DNA from 2 places in the Paenibacillus sp. 1SOY10 genome. Region 1 is predicted to be linked to the other one. Evidence: predicted binding sites of a transcription regulator. Region 1 holds the regulator's gene; the other holds the start of a gene.

Evidence for each region. The regulator NrdR, encoded in region 1, represses ribonucleotide reductase genes. The targets are predictions, from matches to a motif close to AACACNATATATNGTGTT.
Region 2: a site for NrdR is predicted at 3,945-3,962, ahead of nrdD (anaerobic ribonucleoside-triphosphate reductase). Genes of this name have one in related genera too.

The regions. Positions count from the first base shown of each region.
Region 1 is NZ_JBXENK010000001.1:1,061,147-1,076,662, reverse strand. Features, by position in the region: gene AC1VOR_RS04975 (methyl-accepting chemotaxis protein) at 1-1,118, shown strand, start outside; gene pstB (phosphate ABC transporter ATP-binding protein PstB) at 1,545-2,300, shown strand; gene phoU (phosphate signaling complex protein PhoU) at 2,319-2,978, shown strand; gene polA (DNA polymerase I) at 3,121-5,778, shown strand; gene mutM (DNA-formamidopyrimidine glycosylase) at 5,820-6,662, shown strand; gene coaE (dephospho-CoA kinase) at 6,688-7,284, shown strand; gene AC1VOR_RS04945 (lytic transglycosylase domain-containing protein) at 7,281-7,844, shown strand; gene AC1VOR_RS04940 (alpha/beta-type small acid-soluble spore protein) at 7,913-8,134, opposite strand; gene nrdR (transcriptional regulator NrdR) at 8,271-8,738, shown strand; gene AC1VOR_RS04930 (phosphate ABC transporter substrate-binding protein) at 8,948-9,901, shown strand; gene pstC (phosphate ABC transporter permease subunit PstC) at 9,985-10,887, shown strand; gene pstA (phosphate ABC transporter permease PstA) at 10,884-11,771, shown strand; gene pstB (phosphate ABC transporter ATP-binding protein PstB) at 11,784-12,542, shown strand; gene AC1VOR_RS04910 (DedA family protein) at 12,762-13,385, shown strand; gene AC1VOR_RS04905 (hypothetical protein) at 13,434-13,667, opposite strand; gene AC1VOR_RS04900 (YjcZ family sporulation protein) at 13,858-13,986, shown strand; gene AC1VOR_RS04895 (radical SAM protein) at 14,052-15,011, opposite strand; tRNA gene AC1VOR_RS04890 (tRNA-Ala) at 15,162-15,237, shown strand; tRNA gene AC1VOR_RS04885 (tRNA-Lys) at 15,244-15,316, shown strand; gene AC1VOR_RS04880 (TetR/AcrR family transcriptional regulator) at 15,470-15,516, shown strand, end outside.
Region 2 is NZ_JBXENK010000008.1:21,418-36,933, forward strand. Features, by position in the region: gene AC1VOR_RS17165 (YfiT family bacillithiol transferase) at 1-257, shown strand, start outside; gene AC1VOR_RS17170 (CPBP family intramembrane glutamic endopeptidase) at 275-1,108, shown strand; gene nrdG (anaerobic ribonucleoside-triphosphate reductase activating protein) at 1,204-1,716, opposite strand; gene nrdD (anaerobic ribonucleoside-triphosphate reductase) at 1,718-3,904, opposite strand; gene AC1VOR_RS17185 (hypothetical protein) at 4,135-4,674, shown strand; gene AC1VOR_RS17190 (LOG family protein) at 4,744-5,322, shown strand; gene nagZ (beta-N-acetylhexosaminidase) at 5,350-6,708, shown strand; gene AC1VOR_RS17200 (MGMT family protein) at 6,749-7,063, opposite strand; gene AC1VOR_RS17205 (DUF1361 domain-containing protein) at 7,207-7,956, shown strand; gene AC1VOR_RS17210 (GNAT family N-acetyltransferase) at 7,953-8,528, shown strand; gene AC1VOR_RS17215 (histidinol-phosphatase) at 8,757-9,566, opposite strand; gene AC1VOR_RS17220 (LysR family transcriptional regulator) at 9,632-10,534, opposite strand; gene AC1VOR_RS17225 (chemotaxis protein CheX) at 10,813-11,271, shown strand; gene AC1VOR_RS17230 (SDR family NAD(P)-dependent oxidoreductase) at 11,350-12,126, shown strand; gene AC1VOR_RS17235 (DEAD/DEAH box helicase) at 12,257-13,738, shown strand; gene AC1VOR_RS17240 (ABC transporter ATP-binding protein) at 13,776-14,522, shown strand; gene AC1VOR_RS17245 (ABC transporter permease) at 14,525-15,516, shown strand, end outside.

The DNA.
Region 1 (15,516 bases):
GCGTGTTACAGGGGACTATTGCCGATGCGGCGATATTTCAATCCGGGGGTTCTAATATCGACGTACGGGCTTTCTGCCGCGATGTACCGGTGATTGCGCCGGAGGATTCTTGCCGAAGTGTGCTGCAGTTGTTCAAGAAAGATCACGATTTACCGTGTATTGTCACTTGTGATGATCATTACAATCCTGTGGGCCTGTTGATGCGGGATCAATTCTTCCGCAATCTGGCGGGAAGATTTGCCGCCGATTTATTTTATGATCGTTCTTCCGAGCATTTCGCGGTACGTAATCCGTTGGTATGCGAATTGGACACACCTGCTGGAGACTTGCTGGATGCGGCATTGAATCGGGAGGGCCTGCGATTCTATGACTGCTTGATTATTGTGGACCAAGGGCGGTTCTACGGAATTATGACGGTCCAGGATTTAATGTTATTATCCCGAGAACTACAGCGCGAAGCGGATGAATCACGTCGTATGACCGTTCGGGAGAGCCGTGAGCGCGTCGTGGAGATTGAACAGTCTATTGTTCAAGTGTCCGAGTCGGCCCAGCGGAGTCTAGACGAATCGGGAAGAATGAATGGCTTGTCGGCGGAGGGCAGAGCCGAGCTTGAAGCGGTGAAGGCATCCTTTGCCCGTGTGCTGGAGATGACCCGATACCAGGAGACGCAAATGGGGCAATTGCTGGAGCGCATGAAGGAAATATCTTCTGTAGCATCACGAATCCATGGACTTGCCGATCAAAGCGGGATGCTGGCGATGAATGCTTCCATCGAGGCAGCTCATGCCGGAGAGCATGGGAGGGGTTTTGCGGTGGTAGCTTCGGAAGTTCGCAAGCTGTCGCTTCAAACCAAGAATTTCTCGGAGGATATCGGTACGACCTTGGATGTTGTTGAAAAATTAATTCAGGAAACGGCGGGGACGGCCTCTTCCACGGCGGGAGAGATGGAGCAAAGTCATCAACGCGTCGGGCGTGCGGATGCAACCTTCGAAGCGCTGGTTGGATCGGCCCGGGCCGTAGAGTCGAGAGGACAGGAAATGTGCCAGTCCTCAGAGGAAGCCGCGAAGCGCACGAAGACGGTGTTACATGAATTGCAACTGTTGGAACAAACGGAATGATATTTTACATGCAGTTTACAATTTCACTCATTTTGTTTTACACAAGTGGGCTAAAATAAATATTATATTTCTTCTTTCTATGGCTGTTTTGGAGCATACTAATTTTAAAGTGCTAGTTCAAAAAGTCGGGTTTACAGGACCGAGAAGGTTGGATGAAGCCAGGGACTGAGTAGCGGAGCGTAGTCAGATCTACGTGAGCAACGGAAGGCCCGGCTGAATTCAAGATTCGATGCCGAGTTTACTCCTCGAACAGCTACGTTCTGGGAAGACTACTTTTTAAACAACCTCTTATAGCTGAAGCGCTGGCACGGGTTCGCTTGGAATGGCGGGTACCGTGCTTGAAGTTTGTTAGCGCTCTCCATGTCACTTCATGCGCCTCGAGAACTGAAGGACGGCAAGGATGCTTATTTGTGAAGGAGAACTGAGATGAGCAACATTATCCAGATTAAGAAGCTGAATTTGTATTACGGGCAATTTCATGCGTTAAAGGATGTTTTTTTGGATATTCCGGAGAGAGAAATTACGGCATTTATCGGCCCCTCCGGCTGCGGGAAGTCTACACTCCTGCGTACTTTGAACCGGATGAACGATATGATTCCAGGCACGCAGATCGATGGATCTGTGGAAATTGCCGGTTCGGATATCTATGGCGAGGAAGTACAAGTGGAATCGTTGCGCAAGCGCGTTGGCATGGTCTTTCAACAGCCGAATCCTTTTCCGAAGTCCATCTATGATAATGTGGCCTATGGTCCTCGCTTGCATGGTATTAAGAATAAGAAGGTCCTGGATGAGCTTGTGGAGAAAAGTCTTCGTCAGGCAGTATTGTGGGACGAGGTGAAGGATTTTCTGAAACGTTCGGCACTTAGCTTGTCGGGCGGACAGCAACAACGCCTTTGCATCGCACGCGCTATTGCGGTGCAGCCGGATATTTTATTGATGGATGAAGCAACTTCAGCGCTGGACCCGATCTCCACCTTGAAAATTGAAGAATTGGTGCAGCAATTAAAAGATAGTTATACGATCGTCATGGTTACGCATAACATGCATCAGGCGGCTCGTATTTCGGGACGGACCGTTTTCTTCCTTAATGGGGAGATCGTGGAGGCCGATCATACGCAAAGGCTGTTCTCTACGCCGCGGGATTCACGCACTGAAGATTACATTTCCGGTCGTTTCGGATAACGAGGAGGTTGCTGTTGTATGATTCAACGTAAGGAATTTGATGATAATCTGGAGGAACTTCGCCTTTTGCTCAGACAAATGGGGACGCATGTCGAGGAAGCTTTGACGGGGGCCATTGAGGCTTTACAAACACTGGATTCGACCAAGGCCAAGGAAATTGCGGCCCGTGATGTTGAACTGAATCGGTTGGAGGAGCAAGTCATGGATATCGGTTCACGTCTGATTGTGACGCAGCAACCTGTAGCCAAGGATTTGCGCCGAATTATCGTGGCGTTCAAAATCTCCAGTGATTTGGAGCGTATGGGCGATTTGGCCATTGATATCGCCAAGGTCACCACGCGCTTGCAAGGCGAAACCTTGATCAAGCCGCTGATTGATATTCCCAAGATGACCGAATTGGTTATTCTGATGTTGCGCGAATCCTTACAATCTTATCTGGATGAAAATACCGATTTGGCTTATAAGATGGCGAAGGACGACGATGAGGTGGATCATTTGTATAGCCAGATGATTCATGAGTTGTATTCGTTCATGTCGAGCAACAAGGATTCCTTGCAGCAGGCGATGTTGCTTACTTTAGTAGGTCGTTATATTGAACGAATCGCCGATCATGCGACCAATATTGGAGAGTGTGCCGTTTACCTGGTAACCGGACATCGTCCTGACTTGAACCAATAGTTACCACTTGGGCTACATAACGGCCGCCGCTTGCAAAACTGCAAGCGGCGGTCGTTTTTTGTGTTGAAGCGCATCCGGTGTTTTTGACAGGGGGCTTTGTGTTATCATAAGACAAGGTACAAATTTGTGGACGAGGTGTCGTATGGAAAAATTGATACTTATAGATGGCAACAGCATCATTTATCGGGCGTTCTTTGCGATGCCGCCGCTGACCAATTCAAGCGGAATGCATACGAATGCCGTATATGGATTTACCAACATGCTGCTGCGGCTTATTCAAGAGGAGCAGCCTACGCATATCCTTGTTGCTTTTGATGCGGGCAAGGCAACGTTTCGACATGAGTCGTATCAGGATTATAAAGGTGGACGGGACAAGACTCCGCCCGAATTGGCAGAGCAATTTCCCATGCTGCGCGAACTGCTGGAGAGCTTCGGGATTTCCTGGTTTGAATTAGCCGGTTATGAGGCCGACGATATTATCGGGACGCTGAGCAAGCAGGGCGAAGAAGCCGGATATGATGTACTGGTTGTCACCGGGGATAAGGATATGCTGCAAGTGGTGAGTGACAAGGTCAAGGTAGCCCTGACCCGTAAGGGGGTTAGTGAAATCGAACCTTACGGTCCTAAGGAAATTGAAGATCGTTACCAACTTAAGCCGCTGCAGATCATTGACCTGAAGGGCTTGATGGGAGATACTTCGGATAATATTCCTGGCGTACCTGGTATTGGAGAGAAGACAGCACTTAAGCTGCTGCATCAATATGGCTCCGTTGAGGAAGTGCTGTCCCATCTGGACGAACTTAAGGGCAAGATGAAGGAAAATCTGGTTAATCATGCTGAAGACGCACGCCTGAGCAAGGAACTTGCGACGATCTTCCGTGAGGTTCCCGTTGAACGTTCGTGGGACGATATGATATTTGCCGGGATTACCGAAGAGAAGGCGGTTCCTTTGTTACGCAAGCTGGAATTCAAGTCCCTGATGGATCGGCTGTCCTTTGCAGCCGGTGCGGGAGAGATGGAGGGTACGGCACAGGAACTGGCGGATATTTCCGTAATCATGGTAGACGAAGCTAACCTATCGGAGCTTATTGTTAACCTGCCGAACGTTGAGGGGATGATTGTAGAATCTCATGGAGAGAATCCACATCACGCTGAGTTAATGGGGATTGTATTGTCTACTGCGGATCAACAATACTTCTTGTCAGTTGACGTGCTTAAGCTTGAGGAAGCTAAGGAAGTGCTGACCTGGCTGGCGGACGACGAAATTCCCAAACGTGGGTATGATCTACACCGGGCCGATCTTGTATTGTTCTGGCAAGGTATTGCCTTCGGCGGCGCTGAGCATGATATCCAACTTGCTGCTTATCTGCTTGATCCGACGGAGAACGACCAGACGATTAATGGTTTGGCTACCAAATACCGCTTGCCCACGGTGCCTGCCGATGATGAGGTCTATGGCAAGGGAGCAAAATTCAAGTTGCCGGATACGGAAGAACTCAGCAGGCATTTAGCCCGCAAAGGGGATGCGCTGCTGCGAATCTTGCCGCTTCAACGAGAAGAGCTTGAGAAGAATGAGATGCACCGGTTATTCTATGAAATGGAAATGCCGTTATCCCGGATATTAGCCGATATGGAGAAGCAAGGCGTGGCTGTCAACCGGGAAGCTCTCAAAGAGCTTGGCGTTGAATTTGAAGCACAGATTGGCAAACTGGTAGCCCGGATCTATGACATTGCTGGACTCGAATTCAACATCAATTCGACCAAGCAGTTGGGTGAAATCCTGTTTGATAAGTTAGGTCTGCCAGTGGTCAAGAAGACCAAAACGGGGTATTCGACCGATGCCGAGGTGCTGGACAAACTTGCTCCTTATCATGAGATCGTTCAATTTATTTTGGAATATCGCCAATTGGCCAAGCTCCAGTCTACTTATGTGGAGGGGTTATTGAAGGAAATCTCGACGAAGACGGGCAAGGTGCATACCTATTTCCGTCAGACGATTGCCGCGACGGGCCGCCTGAGTAGCCAATTCCCTAACCTACAGAACATTCCGATTCGTCTGGAAGAAGGCCGTAAAATTCGCAAGGTATTTGTTCCGTCTGAGTCAGGCTGGTCCATTCTGGCGGCTGACTATTCACAAATTGAATTGCGGGTGCTGGCCCATATTTCAGGGGATGAGGGCTTAAGAGAAGCGTTCTTGCATGATATGGATATTCATACGAAGACAGCCATGGACGTCTTTGGGGTAGGCCCGGATGAGGTGGACAGCAACATGCGCCGCTCCGCCAAGGCAGTTAACTTCGGGATCGTGTATGGTATTAGCGATTATGGGTTATCGCAGAATTTGAAAATTACCCGGAAGGAAGCCGCACGCTTTATTGATCAGTATTTTGATGCTTTCCAGGGCGTTCGTCGTTATATGGACGAGATCGTGAAGGAAGCCAAACGGGATGGATACGTCAAAACATTGCTGGAGCGCCGCCGTTATTTGCCAGAGATTAACGCCTCCAATTTTAACCTGCGTTCTTTCGCGGAACGTACGGCAATGAACACCCCGATTCAGGGGAGTGCGGCTGATATCATCAAGCTGGCCATGGTACGTATGGATGAGACGATGCGCAAGCATAACCTGAAGAGCCGTATGCTACTTCAGGTGCATGATGAATTGGTATTTGAAGTGCCACCGGAGGAACTGGATTTAATGAAGCAGCTTGTACCGGAAACGATGGAGAAAGCCTTGCCATTGTCCGTTCCGCTCAAAGCCGAGGTATCTTGTGGCTTGAATTGGTACGAAGCCAAGTAAGTTCCCTTTCAATAATATTACAGTATTAGAGGTGTCAAACCATGCCGGAATTGCCGGAAGTCGAGACAGTCAGAAGAACGCTGACCCAGTTAGTGGTTGGCAAAACCATTGAAGCCGTGCAGGTATTGCTGCCGCGAATTATACAGCGTCCGGATGATATCCGGCGCTTCGAAACCGAGTTGACCGGCCATACCATCACGGAGATTGGACGGAGAGGCAAGTTCCTACGCATTATTATGGATGGCGTGGTGCTTGTCTCCCATCTACGGATGGAGGGCCGTTATGGCGTGTATCCGGCCGATGAACAGGTGGAGAAACATACCCATGTTATCTTCACCTTCACGGATGGGACTCAGCTTCGCTATAAGGATGTCCGCCAATTTGGAACCATGCATCTTTTTGCAGGCGGAGAAGAGCTGAAGGAGAAGCCCTTGTCCAAGCTTGGCCTGGAGCCGCTAGACGGAGACTTTACTTTAGAAGCCTTTTGCCAGGTTATCTCCCGGCGTAACACCAAGATCAAGCCTGCACTACTCAATCAAGAATATATTGTTGGTTTGGGTAATATTTATGTAGATGAAGCCTTGTTTCGGGCGAAAATCCATCCCGAGCGGCCAGCCAGTGCGCTCTCCTCTGAGGAATTGGGGGCTCTCCATGCGGCTATCGTGTCCACTCTGGAAGAAGCGGTGGCGGCTGGTGGCTCGTCCATCAAGTCCTATGTCAATGGACAAGGGGAGATGGGGATGTTCCAGCATTCCCTGCAAATTTATGGACGAAAGGGAGAGGAATGTCGGCGCTGTGGTCACCCGGTGGAGAAATCGGTGGTTGGAGGCCGGGGAACTCATTATTGTCCGGCATGCCAGACCCTCGCTTCTCTGACAAGCTAATCCAATGTGTGAGGTGTAATCCGGGATGAATATTGGATTGACCGGAGGAATTGCTACCGGCAAAAGCACGGTATCCCGAATGCTGGCCCAGCGGGGCGCGGTAATCATTGATGCTGATATCATCGCCAGAGAAGTGATGGAGCCGGGACATCCGGTGCTGGCTGCTGTGGCTGAATGGTTCGGACAAGCCATACTGCAACAGGACGGTACACTCAACCGGAAGAAGTTGGGGGAGATTATTTTCTCACAGCCTGAGGAACGGAAAGCTTTGGAGAATTTGACCCATCCTGCCATCCGGGCCGAGATGAAAAGGCGGATAGCACAATGCGAAGCTGCCGATCCCAGACAACTGGTGGTTGCCGATATTCCGCTGCTGTACGAATCGGGGCTCGAGTCCTTATATAAAGAAATTATGGTGGTATATGCACCCAGAGAAGTGCAGAAGTCTCGATTAATGTCTAGAGATGGGCTGACGGAATGGCAAGCCGAGCAACGATTGAACGCCCAGATGGATATCGAATTGAAGAAGGAGAGGGCGCATATTTTGATTGATAATAGTCAAGGATTGGCACAAACAGAGCAGCAGATTGAGCGTTTTTGGCGGGACAAGGTTCAAATATGAGTTGGCTTCGCAAGAAAAGGGTGCTGCTTTTATTGTTTCTTGGGTTTACTGTTCTGCTGTTCTTTAATTCTACGTGGTTGTCGTTGTTTTACCCGATCTATTATAAGAGCGAAATTCGCCAACATGCCCAGGTGAATGAGCTTGACCCTTTTATTGTGGCGGCCATCATCAAGGTGGAGAGCAACTATAAGCCGGGAGCCGAGTCGCGGAAGGGTGCGCTGGGTATTATGCAAATCATGCCGGATACGGCGAACTGGGTCATTGAAATGGCCAAGCTCCCGGAAGCCTCACTGGAGGAAATCCGCAATGAGACAGAGACGAACATAGCTATAGGCAGTTGGTACTTGAAATCGCTGTCTGACCAGTTTGAAGGCAATCAGATTGCTATGATCGCAGCTTACAATGCGGGACCCACCAATGTGAAGAACTGGTTGAAGAGCGGAAGATGGGATGGCCGGCTGGAGACGTCAAAGGATATTCCGTTTGGTGAGACGCGGCACTATGTGCAGCGGGTGACTCATTATTACAAGCAGTATTCAGATATCTACGATGATTTCTAAAGACCTCATTCATAAGAAAAAAGCATCAACAGCGAATGATCGCTATCGATGCTCTTTTCATACCGGCATTATTTGTATTGACCTGCCAGTTGTTGTTCGGCGATAGTTACCAGACGTTTCGTAATGTAACCACCGATCGAACCGTTTTCGTAAGAAGTCAGGTTGCCGGCATATCCGTCTTGTGGGAAGGAGATGCCAAGTTCCTGAGCGATTTCATATTTCATTTGATCCAACGCTCCAGAAGCTTGTTTAACCACCAGATTGTTCGAAGAGTTATTGTTTTGGGCCACGATTGTTCACCTCCTTGCGGTTGGTAACAGTATTATGTGCCTGGACTATCGACTTCATTACGAAATTGTGCAGTAATTTATTGGTATTATTTTATAATAGGTGTGAGCATTGCATTTTGAAAGGAGGAAGGCTAGCTTGAGATGTCCGTATTGCGACTATTTTGGCACGAAGGTTCTTGATTCAAGACCCGCAAATGAGAACCGTTCCATTCGCCGCCGTCGGGAATGTGAGAAATGCAGCCGCCGCTTTACTACCTTTGAAATGGTCGAGGAGATGCCCTTGATCGTCATCAAGAAGGATGGCAGTCGTGAGGAATTCAGCAGGGAGAAGATGTTGCGTGGGTTAATCCGTGCTTGTGAGAAGCGTCCTGTATCGGTAGAGCAGTTAGAGTCCATAGTATCCGAGGTGGAGCGCTCGATGCATTCTGCTAATGCTGAAGTGGAGAGCCGGGAGATTGGTGAATTTGTTATGGAACAGCTATATCCTGTGGATGAGGTGGCTTATGTCCGCTTTGCTTCAGTATATCGGCAGTTTAAAGACATTAATATGTTTATGAAGGAACTTAAGGGGCTATTGTCCAAAAACACGGAGACCGATAATTAGTACAGCATATCTGTCCACAGTTATAGAAACAAAATGTAAACACTTCTCGCGAAAATGCGAAGGAGTGTTTATTTTTTTGCGTTAATGCGAAAGTTACATGATATAAAACTGTTTATCATTTTACACAAAGTTTACAAAACGAAAACACGGGATTGATCTTTGATCCCTATAATCAAGTTGTAAAACAAATAAGGGGGATACCTAAGACAATGAAAAAGAGTATGCTTTTGGTTTTGACTTTGGTACTGAGCTTGACACTGGCCGCATGTGGTCAAAACACTGCAGCGCCAAACAACACTTCCGGATCAAACGGCGGATCCACGAATGAAGCTGCACCAAACAATGCAGGCGGTGAAGAACAGAAAACATCAGATTTGTCTGGATCTCTTCTGGCAGTAGGCTCTTCGGCCCTTCAACCATTGGTAGATGAAGCTTCAAAGAAATTTATGGATGCAAACCCTAACGTTTCTATACAAGTTCAAGGCGGCGGTAGCGGTACTGGCCTGACGCAAGTATCTGGCGGACAAGCTGATATCGGTAACTCCGACGTATTTGCTGAAGAGAAGCTGGATGAAGCTGCTGCGGCTGAGCTGGTTGACCATCAAGTTGCCGTTGTAGCTATGGCTGCTGTTATCAACCCAGACATCACGGTTGACGACCTGACCAAAGATCAATTGGTACAAATCTTCACGGGTAAAGTAACGAACTGGAAAGAAGTTGGTGGCCCGGATCAAGCGATCCAAATCATCAACCGTCCTTCTAGCTCCGGTACTCGCGCTACATTTGAGAAATACGCTTTGGGTACAAAAACAGACGACCTTCCAGGTTCGATCCAAGAGGATTCTTCCGGCACAGTTAAGAAGCTCGTTGGCGAAACACCGGGAGCCATTGGATACCTTGCCTTGTCCTACCTGGACGATAGCGTTAAGGTTGTCAAATACGAAGGCGTAGAAGCCAACGAAGAAAATGTAACCAACGGTAGCTATCCAGTATGGGCTTACCAACATATGTACACGAAGGGCGAGCCAAACGAAGTGGCTAAGGCATTCCTGGACTTCATGATCTCTCCTGAAGTACAAGATAACGATGTAGTAGAACTTGGCTACATTCCGGCAAGCAAAATGCAAGTTAAACGTGATGTTGACGGCAACATTACGAAATAAGATTACGCGACAAACATCATATTAGCAGGATAAGAGGCGGACCATTCTGCCTCTTTCTGTGCTGCTGCAAAGGGAGAGGTTTCATGGCTCAGTCCGGCGGAAGAAAAAAAGTACAGCCGCATATCATAGAGGAATGGACCGGTAAAATATACGCTTCATTGTGCATCGTGTTTCTGGTTGTGACAATCTTCTCGATGGTTTATTTTGTCGCAACCAAAGGATTAAGCACCTTTTTTCAAGACGGGATCGCATTTGGTGAAATATTTGGGAGCGCGAATTGGAAGCCGGAAGGAGTGCCGCCGATTTATGGGGCGTTACCGTTTATCATCGGTTCCTTTAGCACTTCCTTGCTTGCAGCCTTGATTGCTGCTCCGCTAGGCATTTGCGCAGCCTTGTTCATGGTTGAAATCATGCCTAAATTTGGTAAGAAGTATCTGCAACCGGTAATTGAACTGTTAGCAGGTATTCCTTCGGTTGTTTACGGCTTTGTTGGCCTCAGCGTGATCGTTCCTTTTTACCGGGATATCTTCCCGGGACAAGGCTTGGGTATCATGGCAGGGGCAACTGTATTATCAATCATGATTCTGCCGACCATTACATCGATCGCGACGGATGCGCTTGCCGCATTGCCTCCCGGTTTGAAAGAAGGCTCTTACGCTTTGGGAGCCACCCGTTGGCAAACCTTATCTCGTACAGTTATTCCTACAACCTTGCCGGCGTTGATGACTGGCGTTGTGCTTGGGATGGCTCGCGCCTTCGGCGAAGCTCTTGCCGTGCAGATGGTTATCGGTAACGCTCCGCATATTCCTAGCTCACTCTTCGAATCAACTTCTACGCTGACCAGTGTCATTACGCTGAGTATGGGGAACACAGTCATGGGCACTACGCCTAATAATGTGCTCTGGACACTGGCGTTGATTCTGATGATGATGACATTTGTCTTTGTCTTTGTCGTCCGTTGGCTTGAAAGGAGAGCGAAGTCATGAGTCCAAGAGTAGTAGACAAAATCGCAACGACCGTCATCGTCCTGTTAGCCAGCGTAATTGTGCTCATTATGGCAGGTTTACTGGGATTTATCCTGTACCGGGGACTGGGTCATATCAGCTTTGATTTCCTGACTTCTCCGCCACAAACCATTAAGGCCGGTGGGGGGATTGGTCCGCAGTTATTCAACTCCCTATTCCTATTAGTGCTTACGCTCATCATCACCATTCCGCTGGGACTGGGTGCAGGAATTTATATGAGCGAATACGCCAAGCCGGGCAGAGTAACGGACTTTATTCGATTAATCGTCGAGGTGTTGTCCTCCTTCCCATCTATTGTCGTGGGCTTGTTCGGTTTGCTCGTTATCGTCAATTTATTTGGATTTGGCTTCTCCCTGTTCTCAGGTGCCTTGGCATTGACCGTATTTAATTTGCCGCTGATGGTCCGGATAACCGAACAGGGGATGGCCAGTGTGCCGCAGGCCCAGAAAGAAGCAAGTCTGGCGCTAGGCCTCTCGAAGTGGAAGACGATCAATTCAATTATGCTTCCAATTGCTATGCCGATTATCTTGACAGGAACGATTCTGGCAGCCGGCCGTGTATTCGGCGAAGCCGCCGCCCTGTTGTTCACAGCGGGTATGAGTAGCCCAAGGCTTGACTTCGGGAACTGGAACCCGTTCAGCCCGACGTCTCCGCTTAATCCGTTCCGTCCGGCAGAGACGCTGGCCGTGCATATTTGGAAGATCAATTCTGAGGGGCTGGCTCCGGATGCTCCGGAAATCGCTGCTGGCGCTTCGGCCGTTCTGATCATCACTGTACTGCTGTTCAACTTGCTGGCACGCTGGCTTGGACGCATGATGTTCAAGAAATTTACGGCTACGAAATAGGAGGACGAAGCAGTGCAAAATATCGGATTGGCCACAAAAGACTTAAGTGTATTTTACGGCGATAAGCAAGCCGTTAAGAATATATCGCTTGATTTCGCTACCCGTCAGGTCACGGCATTGATTGGACCATCCGGGTGCGGTAAATCGACCTTCTTGCGAAGCCTGAACCGAATGAACGATTTAATCAGCGGTGCGCGTATTACGGGTGAGGTCTGGATTGGGGAGGATAATATCCTGGACCCTAAAACGGATGTTGTACTGCTACGCCAAAAGATTGGCATGGTCTGGCAACGCCCAAATCCGTTTCACAAGTCGATTTACGAGAATATTGCGTTTGGTCCTCGTTATCACGGTATCCGTAACAAGAAGGATTTGGATCAGATCGTCGAGGAGGCCTTGACGAAGGCGGCGCTTTGGGAAGAAACCAAAGACCGATTGCATAAGTCTGCGTTGGCTTTATCTGGTGGACAGCAGCAGCGCTTGTGCATTGCCAGATCGATTGCCGTTAATCCAAGTATCATTCTGATGGATGAACCTGCATCTGCCCTTGACCCGGTATCCAGTGCAAAAATCGAAGAGCTGATTGCCGATCTCAAGCAGGAATATTGTATTATCATCGTTACGCACAATATGCATCAAGCTGCTCGGGTATCAGAGAAGACGGCGTTCTTCTTGATGGGAGAAGTGGTAGAGTTCGATGAGACAAGCAAAATATTTACCAATCCTTCGGAGAAACGTACGGATGATTATATATCCGGGAGATTTGGCTGAGCCTACGCTTTATTAAACTTAAAAATACGGGAATTATACATGCCAGGCCGGGCAAGGAGATTCGATCTCCTTACCCGGCCTCTTGCGTATGATCAGAAGGGGTCATTTCCCCGCCTAAGGTCTATTTAAGTTTTGCCAAACTCGTATATACTAATAGTGCGTGTTCAAAAAGTTGAGTATTCATTAGATGTGCCTGGAATGATCAAAGGAGATTGAGTCATGAACGTGCTGGACTGGATCGAGCGGATGTTTGAGCAATACGGCTATCTTGTTCTGTTGCTTGGACTGCCTGTCGACTTTATTGCTTTGCCGTTGCCTCCGGGGCAAACGACATTAACTTATACGGGCTATTTGGCTTACGAAAGGATTCTCAGCCTGCCGTGGGCCTTACTCGCCGCATATGCAGGCTCCTTTATCGGTGTGACGGCTACTTACTTTATCGGTTACCGGGTTGGGGCTCCGCTCGCTGAACGCTATGGCAAATGGATTTTCCTAAGGCCCGCCTATTTGCAGCGTACGCGGAAGGTCTATGAGAAATATGGAAATAAGATGCTGTTGATCAGCTTCTTCATCCCTGGGGTAAGACAATTCTTTGGTTATTTCGTAGGCATGATTCGTGTTCCGTTCCGAACCTTTGCTCTATATGCCAGTGTGGGCGCGGCTCTTTGGGTCAGTTTGTTCGTCGGTATCGGTTACATATTCGGTGAACAATGGCAGGTTGCCATCCATTGGGTGGAGAAATACATGATTTATTTCTTTATTGGCGTTGGGGTATTAGTGTCCACGCTGATCTATGTAAAGTGGCGCAAGTGGAGGCTGAAGGTGGCCAAGCTCTCGCGCTGATGGAAAAAGGCGCGAAGGTTCGCTTCCGCGCCTTTTTGTTATATGAGGTTACTTCTTGTTTCGTAAAAGCAAAAATTCATCGATCAACGTTTCTTCGGCTTCTTCTCCGGGAGTGGCCTTGCCGTTCTCCGCTGTTTCTTCTCTCAGCTTCATCAGGGAAAGCAAATCAAATATGTCTCCAAGAACAGTGAAACCGGCGCCGATGATAGCCAGATCGTCCGAAGAGATGTCATTGTTTATGCGCCTTTTATATTGGCGTCTCTTTTTTCCTCCCAAGAGCACCACCTGCTTTTAAATATTGACTTGCTGTATTATATGCAGGGCCATGCACGGTTGATTAGGCAATAGGTACAGCTTACCTGGGGACTGGTGGGGATAACGGGCTATTTTTTGTCTTCTCCGCGAATATGCCGTGTCTTTCGGTAACCGCTCTTAATATGATGTTCTATAATCGTTAGAAGGAGGGAAAACGATGTCGGGATATGAAAATGGCGTAGGCAATATCGGTTGCGGCGGCGTTGGTGGTTTTTGGACTTCAACGGGGACAATCCTTGTATTGTTTATCTTGTTGGTTATTATCTCCAAAGCGTTCGTACTGTAAATTATTGAAATGACGATCAGAAAGGCCCTGCCGAAGCAGGGCCTTTCTTGCGTTTGAAGAATCGTTTATCTTGCCTGGCTGCCTTGAGGGAATAAAGCATCCAGCGCCGGACAAGGTTCGGTATCGAGGAAATGCTTCAAGGCTGTCGGTATATTGTTGAAAATATCCTTCAGCGAGGTCCCCTGATAAATATTGCCGATGATCACCGGGTAGCAAAGTTCGGAGATCAAAATGTCGCCATTACCGTGCAGATGCAGTTGCTTCTTGCCCTCGATACAATGGGAGAAATGAATGCCTGGCTGGTCGGCGAACCGAAGCTCTGCCGCAAAGCGATCCATACAAGTGAAGTAGATGATGCCATCCTCCCGTTTGGCGTCGATCAGCTCTTGCACGGCTCGTTTGAGTTGGTCACGGGCAGCAATGGCTTTCCATCCCGTATGTTCCATCCGGATGCTGTTCTGGATTTCATGCGTACGGACACCAAGCTGATAGACGTGGTCTCCAATTTCACGCAAATGATGTTCGGTTTCCTCGAACAGCAGCGTTTCCAGAACCGTATCAATTGAACTGGCCGCTGAGTAAGCAATATTCTCTCTAATTTTGTGATACACCGATTCCGGCATACCGTAATAGCGGGAGAAGTTGGCAGCATCGGTGAAATTGAACGAAATATGTAGCGTAGTGAGTCCGGCTGCCTCCAACTGATCAATACGGGTAGGGTTCAGCAGACTGGCGTTGGAGTTTAACTGCGTCTCAATGCCATGGGCTGAACAGTAGTTGACGATTTCCAGGCAATCCTGGAATTTCAAAGTAACCTCTCCACCGGAAAGGCGGACCCGGCGAATGGTACCGATTTCCTCTAACAGACGGGTCACTTCTTTACCGCTGATACTGTTACCGTCATTTCTTTCGTATGCACAGCAATAATCGCATTTAAAATTACAGCTTGAGGTAACGCCAACCTCGAGGGCCTCCAGCCCGTATTCAGCAGGCTTTTGCAACTCAAGAAATTTATACTTTTGCATTCGTTTAGTCCTCCTGATTATTACCAAGGATCCTTCTTGGTCCTTAGTGATTATAAGGCTTATGCATAGCGGAGCTTTATGACTTTTTTAACGTTTATTTTATGGTTGACAGGCCATTCACATTTTTATATACTATAATAGTCGTCTAACGGGGCCTTAGCTCAGCTGGGAGAGCGCATCGCTGGCAGCGATGAGGTCAGGGGTTCGATCCCCCTAGGCTCCACCAAAGTACGGACTCTTAGCTCAGTTGGTAGAGCAGTAGACTCTTAATCTATTTGTCCAGGGTTCGAGTCCCTGAGGGTCCATCCAGGAAGAACGGTAGTGATACCGTTCTTTTTTGCTGTCTTAAGCATCGGATTCCCGAAATGCTTGATTAGTTTTATCCACTTTACAAACCGATGGTCGGTTTATATAATTAAAATAACTTACATGCAAAGCTTGGGAAAAGGGGGATAGCTATGAAGAACGCAGATCGCCGGAAGAATACCATCCGGCAACTATTAAA
Region 2 (15,516 bases), on a different contig from region 1:
CTTATTACGAAGACCGATGGGCTGAGTTGGCTGATTCCCGGGCCGGAGTGGAGATTTCTTTGTCTTTGCTGGAGACGTTGCATCATCGATGGGTGATTTTGCTAGAGTCATTAAGTGATGCCGATTATGAGAAGTCGTTTTTCCATCCAGGTACAGAACAGACCACAAGCCTGGCCTATAATTTAGGCAATTATGCTTGGCATGGCAATCATCATCTGGCGCATATTACCTCTTTACGGGACCGGCTACATATTTAAGGAATGGGAGAGCGAAGATGAAGCAAGCGTTTGGGATATTGGGAAAAATACTGCTTACTGTGCTTATATTTGTTGTGCTTGTGGTGGTGGGATCGACGCTGTTGACGATTTCAGGCGGACAGATGGGCTGGAGTGGGCAACTTGTGACAAATATAGCGATGATTGGGGCTCCACTCATCATGTACGCCATCTTTGAACGGAGGTATCGCTGGGAGCTGGGACTGCGACAGCCTCGGATGGCTGTGAATACTGGCTTAGGCATGCTGACGGGAGTGGGACTGATTACGCTAAGCTTTGCCAGCATCTGGGCCTTGGGAGGATTACAGATTATTTCCGTCCATGGTGACGCCGGAACCTGGCGGTTGGTTGGTATTCAATTCATCGTTTTTGCTTTTGTTGCCATCAGCGAAGAGCTGCTGTGTCGAGGATATATGCAAGGACTAATCAAACACCGTTACGGCTTACGTGCAGCGGTGTGGATTCCCTCCCTATTGTTTGCCCTGCTGCATCTGGGCAATCCGGGTATTCTGTCAACACCGTTGCCACTGCTGAATATATTTCTCGTGGGTATCTTTTTTGCAATGACCCGAGAGATCACGGGGGGACTATGGTTTCCGATTGGCTTTCACCTGACTTGGAACTTTGTACAAGGGAATGTGTTCGGACTCGCGGTTTCCGGTACGGAAGGGGGCTCCTTAATGACCTCGGAAGTACAAGGCCATCCGGTTATTTCTGGCGGGAGCTTTGGTGCAGAAGGAAGCCTGCTAACGACGATTATCCTTTTGCTGGCTTGCCTACTCGTGCTGCGTATACATCAGAGATCCGAGCGCTTGCCCCGCATTGGGCGATAACTCTTATATCCAAAGAAGAAGCCTCCCGTCCTTATCACATAAGGCGGGAAGCTTCTTTTGATTTTAAACCCCGAAGCCATGGCTTGTCTTAGGGGTTATTCGGGATGAAGCCGGACCGCAGCTTGCTGGCGCAGGCTCTCTTGCACGTCAAGCACCCGCTGGTTCTCCGAACCTCGCCATTTCAGCTTAAGGTTCCGCTGCTCCAGCACAAATTTGCCATCGATGAGCACATCACAATGAGACAGTAATTCCTGACGGGCGGAGTCAGCTACAAGCTCCTCAAAGGTATAACCCGACCACGCCCAAATGTTCTTGTCCGGACATTCCTTGCGTACACGCTTAACCAGACCAAGCAGTCCGTCCACATTTTGAAAGGGCTCTCCGCCCAGGAGGGAAAGGCCAGACACCCGGATATCCGGAATTCGCAAATCATCAATAACCTGTTGTTCGAATTCTGCCGTGTAAGCAAAACCGTAATTAAAGTTCCAACTAGCTGCATTGAAGCAACCCTTGCAATGGTGAGTGCAGCCGGAGACGAACAGGGAATTACGCAGGCCTCTTCCGTTCAGCACGTCAAATTTCTTATAATCCGCTATATACATGGTCATGTCACATATGTTTAACGCGGGCTAACACTTCCCGCTGTTTGCCTTCATTGAACGGGCGTTGGCTTGGTTCGGACAAATAGCCGCAGCAACGACGGATGACCGAGGAGGTCTTGGGATTGCGGTTGCCGCAATTCGGACACTCGAACCCACTGCTAGTAGCTTCGAATTCACCTTCATAGCCGCACTCCAGACATTTATCCGTTGGAGTATTAGTTCCAAAGTAAGGTACGCGTTCATAGGCATAATCCCATACGGCTTCCAGTGCCTCCGGATTTTGCACGAGCGAGTCGAATTCGCAATAGGTGATAAAACCGCCATTCGCATGAACAGGATATTCCTTCTCAAACTCAATCTTCTCAAAAGGAGTTACCTTCTTGGCCACATCAAGATGGAACGAGTTCGTATAATAGCCTTTATCAGTGATGCCATCCAGCACGCCAAAACGTTCCTCGTCCAGCTTGCAGAATCGATAGCAGAGCGATTCCGCCGGGGTGGAATACAAGCTGAAGCCGTACCCGGTCTCATCTTTCCACTGCGTTGTTTGTTCACTCAGGTAGCGAACGATGTCCAGTCCCTTTTGCCATAGCTTGGTATCATCATAGATATGCTGCCCGTACAGCGACAGAACGGTCTCGTGAATGCCTATGTAACCTAGCGAAATGCTGGCCCGGCCGTTCATCAGCAAATGATCGATCGTATCCTCGGGTTGTAGACGACTTCCTGCTGCACCTTCCATATAAAGAATAGGAGCAACCTTGGCCTTAACACCCCGCAGGCGCTCAATCCGGTACATCAAGCCTTCCTTGCATACATCCAGCAGTTCATCGAGCAGACGATAGAACTCAGCTTCAGAGCCCTTGGCTTGAATGGCCAAGCGAGGCAGGTTCGCCGTCACGACACCCATATTAAAGCGTCCATCATGCAGTTCTTGTCCATTCTCTTCATATACACCCAAGAATGAACGACAGCCCATTGGGAATTTGAAGGACCCGGTAATGGAAGTCACCTTCGGTACGGAGATAATGTCTGGATACATACGAAGCGTACTGCATTTGAGTGCCAGTTGCTTGATATCGTAGTTGGGATCACCCGGATGAAGGTTAACCCCTTCTTCCAACCCGAAGATCAGCTTTGGAAATACAGGCGTCTTCCCGTCCTTGCCCAGTCCGCGAATTCGGTTCCGCAGAATCGCAATTTGAATTTGCCGTTCCTCCCAGGAGAGTCCGCGTCCAAATCCAAACGTACTGAACGGGGTTTGTCCATTGGCGCTCACCAGAGTATTAATCTCATATTCCAGCGACTGGAAGGCATCGAAGGTTTCCTTCTCGGCCAGTTCCTTCGCGTAATCGAAGCATTTCGGAAAACGTTCGTGTAAGCTCTGATTGTCGTAAGCGATATCCATTTCCAGTTCGGCAATCGTCTTCTGATCCAGCGAATACAGCCACTTCAGCCCGTTAGCATAGTGCTTGGCGAAGGATTTGGCCACATAAGGAGCCAGAATTTTATCAATTTCGTTAATCGTATTCCCACCATAAATATGGCTGGCGACCTGGGCAATGATCTGTGCTGTAATGGCCGTCGCTGTTGTGATGGAGCGAGGAGTCTCAATCTGCGCATTCCCCAGCTTGAAGCCGTTCTCCAGCATACCCTTAAGATCAATGAGCATACAGTTGTAGATGGGAAAGTAGGGGCTGTAATCCTGATCATGGAAATGCAGGCTACCGTTATTATGCGACTCTACCACACGTTTGGGAATCATATAGGTTTGCGCGAAGTCCTTGGCCATGATACCTGCCAGTAAATCACGTTGGGTAGGAATCGTAGCTCCATCCTTATTGGAGTTCTCCTTGAGTACCTCTTCATTGGTCAGCTCCAGAAGGCCCAGCACCTTCTTGTCCAGGCTGCTGCGTTCGCGCCGCTTCAAAGTACGGATTTCGCGGTAGCCGATATAAGCCTCGGCTGCATCCTTACGGCGGCTGTTCATTAAGGCGGATTGCACCTCGTCCTGAATGTGCTCAATATCAATCTTCTCCAGCCTGGAGATTTTGGCGGTAACTTTATCGGCCACCTTCTGCGCAACGTCCATGTCAATCTTCTTCTCTGTGCTATTCATGGCTGCGCAGATTGCATCGATAATTTTTTGTTGATCGAAGGGTACTTCGGACCCGTCACGTTTTAAGACTATCATATTCAATCACCCTCTATATATTGTTGTGCTTCGTGAGTATAGCACAATATATAGTTTAAAAAATGTGATCCTACTCATATTCATTTTTATTCTAGAAGATTTGGGACAGGGTTAGTATGGTGGAATCCCTCTGGAATTTTTACAGTAGCAGGCTGAATTGGACTGGGGACTTATGGTAAAATCTCAAGCAAAGCACATATTAAGGTGACTCTTCAAGGAGGATATTCAGCTTGAGACAAAATATTCAGGTGCCCTTTGGCTATGAACCCCCGGTGGCAGACCCTAGAGGCACGTTAATCTTCTATGATTCCTTTGAGCACATGGAGGAGACCGATTTGGAACTTGCGGCTGCCGAGGCTGCGGCCCGCAAATTCGTGAAGCTAGTGCTGTACCCGCTACATGAGGAGACAGTACGGAGAATGACGAAGCAGCCCGTGTCTGTCTTTTACCGCCGGGAAGACCGCTTGCATGAGTGGAAGCGAGAGCGCGGTTCCTCTTCCGTTAGTGTCGAGGGATGGGAAGGCAAGCGTAAGAAATATACGCCCATGGATACGGCGCTTCGTCATTTGACGGAGAAATATCCTGCCCCGCATTTCATATATTTGACGCCGGAGGTAGCCAATCAATTTGCTTCTTTCTTTTCCTTTGAGGAATGGATTACCAAGGTCCGTTTATTATTGACACAAGAACCAGCGGATCTCCACCCGAGGCTACAGAAATTCGCACACCGCTGGGAGCTTGCGGGTACTGTGCAAGAGAAGGAACAGTGAGAAGTCAGGTACAACCTTTGGGGAAGCAATAGGCAATCACAAGGTCTATGGACGAAGGAGGGGCAGAGGATGAAATCCATTTGCGTATTTGCCGGTTCCCGGTATGGGGATGATGAGCAATACCGTATTCAGGCGGGAAATTTGGGGGCCGTGATGGCCGAGCGCGGCTACCGGTTAATTTATGGTGGCTCCAGGCACGGATTGATGGGAGCGGTTGCTGATGCGGTGCTGGGCGCAGGCGGCGAGGTCGTTGGAGTGATGCCCTCCGGCCTGATTCACGGGGAGAAGGCTCATCCGGGGCTCACTCAATTCATTGAAGTGGTGGATATGCATACCCGCAAAGCAACCATGAGTCAATTGGCTGATGGGTTTATCGCTTTGCCTGGCGGCTTCGGTACACTGGAAGAACTATTTGAGGTACTGTGCTGGCTCCAGATCGGTATTCACCAGAAGCCGGTGGGCGTACTGAATGTTAAGGGGTATTATGACCCGCTGATCGAATTGGTGGAATCTTGTGTGAATGCCGGATTTGTTCAAGCTGAACAGAGGTCGTTACTCAAACGTGCGGAGGACCCCGGAGTATTGCTGCAACTTATGGAGAGTTTTATTCCGTCCATTGCAGAGGCAAAATGGAAGCAACAGGCGTAATACAGAAATGAACAGGAGGCGATTCATATGCGCTCAAATATGATTCCACAAACCAGGCCAAATCATGCCGGTCGAATCGTGTTCTGCCTGCTAATGGTCCTTGTGCTGGCCACGGCGTGTTCTCCAGGCTCCCAAAGCTCAGGAGAGCTTCCTCAAGAGGCCAACTCTGGTGGGGCGAACAGTGAACAGAACACAGGGGAATCCAGTCCAGGACAGCCATCCGAGCCACCGGGGAATTCGGAAAATGCGAACAGCTCCGATGATACTGCTTCTCCCTCGTCTGATTCAGTGGAACAATGGCTGAATAAGCTGAGCACCGAGGAGAAGATTGGGCAATTGGTTCTGCTTGGTCTGGAGGGGACAACGCCGGATGCAACCGTACGTTCCTTCATTGAGGAGGCCCATGTCGGGGGATTTATTTTCTACAAGGATAACATCCAAGATGTGAGGCAAGCACTTGGTTTATTTAATGATTTGAAGCAGCTTAACCGGGAGCATGCGCAGATTCCTTTGCTTCTGAGTATAGATGAAGAAGGTGGCAAGGTCAGTCGTATGCCCCAGGAATTCGACGGCTTGCCCACGGCTCGCAAGATCGGTGATGCAGGCAGTGAGGAATTGGCCAAGCAAGTCGGAGGTATTCTAGGACGAGAGCTAGGCGATTTCGGGTTAAATATGAATTTCGCCCCGGTGCTGGACGTGAACAGCAACCCGAATAATCCGGTGATTGGGAATCGTGCCTTTGGCACCAAACCGGACATTGTGAGTCAAATGGGGATTGCTGTCATGAAGGGGATTCGCGAGCAAGGTGTGATTCCGGTAGTTAAGCATTTTCCAGGGCATGGCGATACTTCGGTTGACTCGCATCTTGGTCTGCCGGTTGTGGAGCATGACCTGAACAGACTGCGGGAACTGGAGCTGATTCCGTTCACTCGGGCGATTGATGAGGGGGCAGATGTGGTCATGATTGCCCACCTGCTGCTTCCCAAGCTTGATCCCGACCATCCCGCATCGTTCTCGCAGGTCACCATTCATGATTTGCTTAGGCAGGAGTTAGGTTTTACCGGAGTCGTTATCTCTGATGATATGACCATGGGCGCCATCACGGAGCATTATGATATTGGAGAAGCTGCTGTGCAGTTTATTCAGGCCGGGGGAAATATCGTATTAGTAGGACATGATTATGACAAGGGTAAGCAGGTGCTTCAGGCCATTCATAAGGCGGTGGATGAAGGACAGATTACACCTGATATGCTAGACCAGCGCGTTTACAGTATCCTGGAGTTAAAGCGTAAATACAAGCTTGACAATGAAGCGGCGAAGGGTCCTGATCCCGAGCAAATAAATAAGGATATTCGCGGACTGCTGCAGGAGTATAAGCTAAAATGAATCTGCTTCAGGTGGCGTTCATAGAGCTGTCATAAAGCTGTCATAAAGCTTCGGGGTGATGCTGATAACGGGTGAGATCAATTCGCCCGTTCGGCAGCACCTCGATGTCTTCTGCCTCCAGATTCCAAATCTGCTCCTGATAGCCTTCTTCGTCCTGCAGGGCGATCTGGCCCGCGGCATTAACTACACGATGCCAAGGCAAGTGGTATTTGGCACTCATGCTGTGCAGGATGCGTACGATTTGTCTGGCGGCTCGGGGGCTACCTGCTACTGCGGCAATTTGTCCGTAAGTCATCACTTTGCCCGGGGGAATGGCTGCGATAATCTTCAGAGCTCTTTCGGTAAATGGCTGCATCGATGATTCCTCCTTGCGATCTGTCGCAATCTATCTCTTTGTGTTATACCATATCCCACGGAATCGTGACGAGGGCGTAACTATCCTGACGACCGAATCGTACCATTATCAGAGATACACGAATGGGACGGGAGGTACAAGATTTGCAAAAATGGCAACAGCTTGGTTACCCTGGGAAAGCGTATCTGTACGGCTTTCTATTTATCATAACGGTCATCGCCATGAACTATGTGGTCAGTACCCGTTTGCCGGATGGGGGAAGACCGCCTTATCTGTTCCTGATCTGGAACACGTTTTTGGCCTGGATTCCATTGGGACTGGCGGTTGCACTTGATGGGATCAGCCTGCTGGGCTCAAGAACAGGGAGATGGCTTCTGGGCATCCCTACCGGGCTGATGTGGTTGTTCTTTTACCCGAATGCCGCTTATATGATTACGGATATGCTGCATCCCTTTGCGCGTTATCCGATCAGCTCACAGGTGAGGTTCTGGCAGGAGAACTTGTTCTGGGATCACCTGTTCATCTTGTTCTTTGTAGCTTTGTTAGGGCTTGCGCTTGGCTCGGTATCGCTGGCTTCGGTACAGCGACTGGTTCAAAGAGCTTGGGGACATGTTGCCGGCTGGGTATTCGCTGTTGGAGTGCTCTTGCTAAGCAGCTTTGGCATTTACCTAGGACGTTTTATTCGCTGGAATAGCTGGGACGTTCTGAGAACCCCCAAGCACGTGGTGAAGGAGACCCTTCTTTATATGACAGATTCGGCGAACCTGGCGCATGCGATAGGCTTTTGCAAGTGGATTTTTTTGATTACCTTGTTTTGTCACGTGTTACTTTACGGGTTCTCCGCAGTGAGCGGGAACGCTCTGTTACCATGGAAGCAAAGGGAGGAAGCATGACGGAATTGAAGGAGCGGTTACGAAGCGAATTTCCGGTATTGGAGAGCAAGCGTTTGCTGTTGCGAAGGCTCGTTCAAGAGGACTCCAAGGCGTTGTATGACTGTCTGGCAGACCCGGCCGTTCGCGCCTTCACGTTGTTCTCTCATGGAGGCAACCCGCTATTTCCCGGACGCCTGTACCGCTACTTCGAAGATTCTTATCGCACTCTGCGCGATCTTCATTTTGTTATCGAATCCAAGCAAGATCGTCGTCTAGTCGGGTTGTGCTCCTTGCAGTATTGGACTGAGAAGGGGCGTAAGGCTCGGCTTGGCTATCTTGTCTCACCCGCATATTGGAATAGGGGGTATGCTACGGAATCGGTACAAAATGTGGTGCAATTCGGCTTCGGTACGCTCGGTTTACTGCGAATCGAAGCGGACTGTAGCGTGGACAACCCAGCATCGGAGCGAGTCTTGCAGAAGTGTGGCTTGCAATACGACGGTGTAAGGGTAGCAGCTACGCGGCATGCAGCCAAAGGAACTATCGCGGAATTACGCCATTATGTCGCGGAGCGGATGGACTATGAAATCTAAGTGATAGGTTTTGTTACATAAATGAAATATAGCTGTGATCAAACCCTAATAGAAAGAGGGTACACTTGTTACATGACCCCCTTTTGAATATATATTTTCTCTTGGAACCCGGTGCATGACGGCACGGGTTCTCTTTTTTTGTCTTCTTAGTCTAGTCTCAAGTACGAGTTCAAAAAATCGAATTTACTTCTCGAACTGCTTCGTACCGGACGACTTTTTGAACAACCTCTACAAAGGTACGGTAACCTTCTGCTGCTGTTTGTAGTACACCCATTCCTGAAAGCCAATCTCTTTCAAGCGCCGGGCAACGTCCTCGCGTTCATCTCCTACCCTTGCCGGAATATGGGCGTCGGAGCCGAAGGTGACTTCCACGCCGAAGTGCAGTGCTCGTTCCAGTATGGCATCGCTTGGATACCAGCCGCCGCTTCGTTTGGTTTTTCCGGAGGTATTGATCTCAATGGCTACCTCGTTCTCCGCAATAACCTGGAGTGCCCGATCAATGGCAGCTTCAGCCGGAATCTCGGTGAACTCGGGATAATTGCCTTTCATAGCATCGATATGTCCAAGAATCTGAAACATGCCGCTGCGCGCGGATTGTCCGATTAATTCATAGTAAGCTTCCTTGGTAGCTATCTTCTCAGCATGGCTTAATCCCTTCCAGCGGTTCTCGTTGAAGATACTGACTCCGCCTACGCTGTGCACCGAGCCGATAATGTAGTCGAACGGATATTGATTTAGTGTATTTCTGTATACTTCTGCATGCTCGGGGAAGAAATCGGATTCGATGCCGAGCAGGACGTCGATCTTACCTTCGAATTCCTTCTTGAGCTTCAGCACCTCATCCACGTATCCGGCAAAGGCTTGCTTGCCCATGGAGATTCGTGGGAAAGGGCGATCTTCCGGACTGCCGAAGTAGGGGGTATGGTCGCTGATTCCGATGACTGACAGGCCAGCGGCGATGGCGGCTTCAACGTAATCGCGAATGTTGCCATCCGCATGACCACAGCGGAAATGGTGAGTATGGAGATCGAATTTCATAGGAAGAAGAACTCCTTTCTGTTAACACAGGATGGTTGAGCCAACTTTCCGTCTTTCCTTTGATGTTATTCGGAGCTAATAAAGTTGGTTTCGGGCATGCCCTTAAGGTCGCCCAAAAATTGCTGCATCGCCGAGTTGATGTACCGACTGGACTTGTAAATGACTCCCACGGGATGCGTAACCTCGAACTCAGGAATAGGAACATTCTTCAGCGATCCTTGCCGCAGTTCACGAAGGATGGACTGATGTGAGATCAGCGCGGCGCCCAGGTTGATTTCGACCATCCGTTTCACCTCTTCGCTACTGGAGAGCTCCATGACAATATGTGGTTCCATGTCATGCTGCTTGAACACTTCATCCATAAACCGGCGTCCGACCGTATCGGGGGATAGCATAATCATGGGCATATCGCGTAGCGATTCCAGAGTGGGTATAGTTTGATTGGCTAGCGGGTGAAGCGGCGAGACGACCAGATCGAAGGTATCATAATACAGAACCGAGGATAGTACCTGGGGGTTGTTCTCGATCAAATAACCGATGCCGATGTCCACGAGCCCTTGCTCCACGTTTTGGTAGATCAAGCAGGAGGGCATGGATTGAATCGTTGTCTTTATGAGAGGGAACTGGTCCTGAAAATAAGATAAAATCCGCGGTAAAATCTGTATGGCGATCGATGTGGTGGTGCCCAGTACAATATGCCCCTGCGGGGTATGTTCCATATCCGATAGCTTGAGCTTGAGTTCTTCAACGATATCCAGCATGCGTTCGGCCTGTTCAAGAAACACTTGTCCGCGGTCCGTTAACGTCACCGGTTGGTTCCGATCCACGAGTACCGTCCGGAATTCGTCCTCCAGACTTTTGATCTGGGCCGAGACGGCAGGCTGGGTCAGATTTAATAGTTCCCCGGCCTTACGGAAACTTTTCGTCTTGGAGATAGTAATTAACGTTTCCAACTGACTGATATTCACCAGATTGCCTCCCTTTCTTTCCCGTTCCGCTGTATCTTGCAAGCGAAGATTCAGCGCTTTTATGCGATTTTATTAATTATAGGTGATTTTCCTTGATTAAATCAATGACGTAACCGTTTCCGGGTCTTTAGACAGACTTGACTTAAGAGGTTAGCTTAAATTTCAAATTTCGATTTTTAATGACTTATTAGTAGGAATAAAGTATAATGATCCTTAGCCAAAAGATGGGACTTTAGTATGTATAAAGTTATTCTCCTAGTGAAAAGGGGCGCATAATTTTGAAAGCAGAAGTAATCAATCCTTTTCTTGAATCCGCACGTTCGGTCATTGAACAGGTTGTTCAAATATCCCCATCCACCGGGAGCATGGGCATCAAGGACGTGATTCCTATACAGGATCATATCTGGATCCAGATCGGCATGACCGGTCACTTCAGCGGTATGGTTGTTTTCGGATTGCAAGAAGCCGTCGCGCTACGCATCGTTTCCGCAATGATGGGCGGATTTGTACTCACGGAGATGGATGAGATGGGACAGAGTGCGATTTCCGAATTGGGTAATATGATCAGTGGGAATGCCAGCACGATTTTGTCCAATCAAGGATTTGCCGTAGACATCACGCCCCCGCAAGTAATCAAGTCTATTTCCGCTACGCAAGTGGAGCCACGCAAAGCGTTATGTATTCCGTTGCTGATGGATGGGATTGGCGAACTGGACATTCAAGTGATGATTTCTTAAGATAGAATTCAGTAAGACTTGAATCGCTTCTTGATCAAGATGACTTTTTGAACAACCTCTTGAAGGGAAGTTAGGAATATGTCATTACAGGACAAAGTCGTGGTCGTCACCGGAGCCTCCAGCGGAATCGGCGCCATGGCGGCACAAATGCTGTCTGAACGCGGGGCGGTTGTTGTGTTGGCGGCTCGCTCACTTGATAAGCTGGAACAGGTGGCCCTCAAGCTGAAGGGCCCTTATCGGCTAGTGAAGATGGACGTCGGGGACGATGCTTCCGTCGAGTCCGGATTTAAGGGGATCTTTGCCGAGTTTGGTAGGGTGGACTGTCTGTTGAATAATGCAGGTTATGGCAAGTTTGAGTATCTGGATCGTATGCCAATCTCGGAATTTAACGAGATGATGAACGTGAATTATATGGGTATGGTTCGATGCACCCAAGCGGTGCTTCCCGCTATGAAATCCGCGCGTTCCGGGCGAATCGTGAATGTGGCTTCCATTGCCGGTAAGATTGGTACGGCGAAGTCTACGGCCTATACGGCCACCAAACATGCGGTGGTTGGGTTCAGTAGCGCTTTACGTCAGGAGATTCGGGAATATGGGATTACGGTTTCGACCATTAATCCTGGTCCTATTGATACTGAATTCTTCAACATTGCTGACCCGGACGGAGGTTATGTCCAGAATGTACGCTGGATGATGCTGAAGCCCGAGCGTGTAGCCAGGGCGATGGTCCAGGCCGTGGAGAAGGGGATGCTTGAGATTAACTTACCCTGGATTGCTGGAGTGGGAACCAAGTGGTATCATATGTTTCCGCGTCTGGCAGACCGGTTGACTTATAAGGTAATGAATAAGAAATAGCCTGCCGTCTAAGGCAGGCTTTTTACTTGCCGTTTTTCCGGGAGATTTGTTGTGGTTGCCGCTTATCGCATATAATGAAAATAATGGTATCGGATGACATGTACTTTTCAAAAGCAAAGGATGGAACTTAATGACAATAACAACGTTTGCCGATTTGGGCATTGTAGAGACACTGACGGCAAAATTGAAGGAGCACGGCATTACAGAACCCTCTCCCGTACAGGCGGAAGCTATTCCAGCAGCGCTGGAGGGTCGGGATATTTTGGCAGAGTCGCAGACGGGGACAGGGAAGACGCTGGCTTATTTGCTGCCTTTGCTCCAAGCTATTTCGCCCGCTGATAAGACGCTGCAAGGACTGATTCTGGCTCCGACTCAGGAGCTTGCCATGCAAATTCAACGGGAAGCGGAGAAGTACGGAGAATCGCTGGGCATCCGCTCCCAGGCGCTCATCGGCGGAGCTGCGATCAAACGGCAACTGGAGAAGCTGAGGCTACATCCGCAGCTCGTGGTAGGCACACCGGGACGTATCCGGGAGATTCTTGCGCAGCGGAAGCTGAAGCTGCATACTTTGCGCACTGTGGTCGTGGATGAGGTAGACCAGATGTTCCAATTGGGCGGCACAGCCGATGTTGAGCATATCCTGCGGGGAACGCTGCGGGAGCGGCAACTCCTGTTCCTGTCGGCAACGATTAACGGAGATATCCGTGCTTTGGCCGCCAAGGAAATGAAGGAGCCGTTGGAGATCGGCATCGAGCCGGAGCAACGAACCTCCAAGACGCTGGAGCATATGTATTTTGTCTGCGAGGCCAGGGACAAGATCGACATGTTGCGCCGAATTGTAAGACATTTTAGCCCGGAGCGTACGATGGTGTTCATTAATCATACCGATCAGATTGCCGAGGTAGAAGCGAAGATGAATTATGTCGGCCTGGATGCAGGCGCACTGTATGGTGACGCAGACAAGACCGCACGTAGCTTGACGCTAAAGCGGTTCCGGGAAGGCAAAATTCGTGTGCTGGTTGCTAGTGATGTAGCTGCGCGCGGACTGGATATTGAAGACTTGGCGCTTGTCGTTAATCTGGACCCTCCCATCGATGCTGAACATTACGTGCATCGTTCTGGTCGCACGGGCCGAATGGGCCGGAAGGGGCTGTCCGTATCGATTATTGCGCCACAGGAAGAATTCATTATGCGCAAATTCGCGCGAGAATTGGACATTGAGATTGAACTTAAGCAGCTTTATGGCGGAAAGCTGGCCGGCCCTGAAGATCGCCCGGCAGGGAATGCTTCGTCGCGGCAGGGAATTAGCGAAAGAGCGCCTCAAGGTCAAGGCAGGGCTCCAGCTAATCAAGACGATGCACCGAAGCGGAATGCTTCCCCGAGTGAAGGCCTCAAATCAAGACCTCTCGATTTGGGCGGACAGGCTGCCTCAGGGAGTCATGGTGAATCCTATCCAGCCAAACGTACAGGGAATCCGGCTTCTGGCAGGAAGACGACAGGTACGGGACGACAGGCAACCCCAAGCGCGGCCCGGAAGAAGGAGCGATTGCAGGATCGGAAGAACAAGGGCGCTCCCAAGTGGCTGAAGAACAAGCCACCGCAGGATCAATAGGTAGCGTTAGCGCTATTAACGGTAGGAGGAGTTTGGATTGAGTGAATTGCCAGTATTGCAGGTTGATGATTTGAGCGGTGGGTATAGCGTGGGACGTCCCGTGCTCCATGATGTGGCCTTTGATGTGCAACCGGGAGAAATGGTTGGACTTATCGGCCTTAACGGGGCCGGCAAGAGTACGACCATGAAGCATATTCTGGGCCTGATGACTCCCCACCAGGGAGAGATTCGCATATCAGGGCAAACCCGGCATGATCAGCCCGAGCAATACCAATCCTCGTTGGCCTTCGTTCCCGAGTCGCCGTTGTTATATGAGGAGCTCACCGTAAGGGAGCATCTTGAATTTGCCGCAAGGGCCTATAATGTGGATTCAGAAGCATACCGTGAGCGCTCGGAGCGTCTGCTCAAGTTGTTCCATATGGAAGAGAAGGCCGACAGCTTGTCCATGCACCTGTCCAAGGGCATGAAGCAGAAAGTAATGATTATGTGCGCTTTCGTTGCTCGTCCGCCGCTGTACGTCATCGATGAGCCGTTTCTCGGACTGGACCCCCTTGGGATTCGTTCGCTGCTGGACTTCATGCAGGAAATGAAGCAAAATGGCTCGTCCATCCTGCTTAGCTCCCATATCTTGTCGACGATTGAGCATTATTGCGACCGGTTTATCGTCTTGCACCGGGGCAAGGTGCTGGCTCAGGGAACGCTGGCCGAACTTGGGGAGCACATACATACACCGGGTGCCGGGCTGGAGCAGATCTTCTACGACCTAGTGAAGGACGGCGAATAGCTATGGAACTTCGCGCGCTGCATCGACGGCGGAGGGCGCTATTCTGGAGCAAGGTGCTTCCGTATTTGCCCTATGTGCTGCAAAGCGGGGTGGCGGTGCTGCTGCTGATTCTCAGCATTGCCTTTGCCGCCTGGTATACGGCCTTCCTGCGGGATTTGCCACCTGATCTGCCGATTCGCTGGATTATGCTGTTGCTGCTGGGACCGCTAACCGTTCATGCCGGATTTCGTACCTATCTGCAACCGGCGGATATTCTGTTTCTGCTGCCCCAGGAAAGTAAAATGAACTCATACTTAACACCTGCCTTTCGCAGCGGCTTAATCTATAAGGTACCGGGACTGGTTATTGTACTGCTATTGCTCTGGCCTTTGTATCAACGGAGCACAGGGGTCTTCCATCCCTTGTGGTTGATGCTGCTCGTGCTGGTGCTGCTCAAGGCGCTGAGCACCTATGGCGCTTGGCAGGAGATGCGCATAGCGTCATCCCGGGCCCGCTCGGGTTACCGTCTGCTGCGCTGGTGTTTCCTGCTGCTACTTGTAGCCGCCTGGATTTGGCAGCCAGCCTGGAAGAGCGCTTTGTTTATGCTGCTGCTTAGCCTGAACTATGTGCTGCTCTTACGGTTTCCGTTAAAACATAAGGTGCCTTGGGAACATCTCATCGCCTTGGAGCGTTCGGGGGCAGCACGCACAATGCTGGTGTTGGGGTGGTTCGTGGAGGTTCCTGCCGACGGGCAGAAGGTCATTCGCCGCCGTTATTTATCTGCGGTTGGTAATCGGCTTCCCTGGAATCCTGCCGAGGCTTACCGTTACTTATTGATCAAGACCTTTACCCGCAGTGAGTTGCTTGGTATTGTAGTGCGTCTTACCTTGCTGGGCATGGTATTGACGGGCTGGAATGCTCAATCCTGGCTGGGCGCTGTGCTATATCTGTTGTTTGTGTTCCTGATTGGCACGCAGCTTGCTTCGCTGCGGCAAACTCACCAGGATTCGCCTGC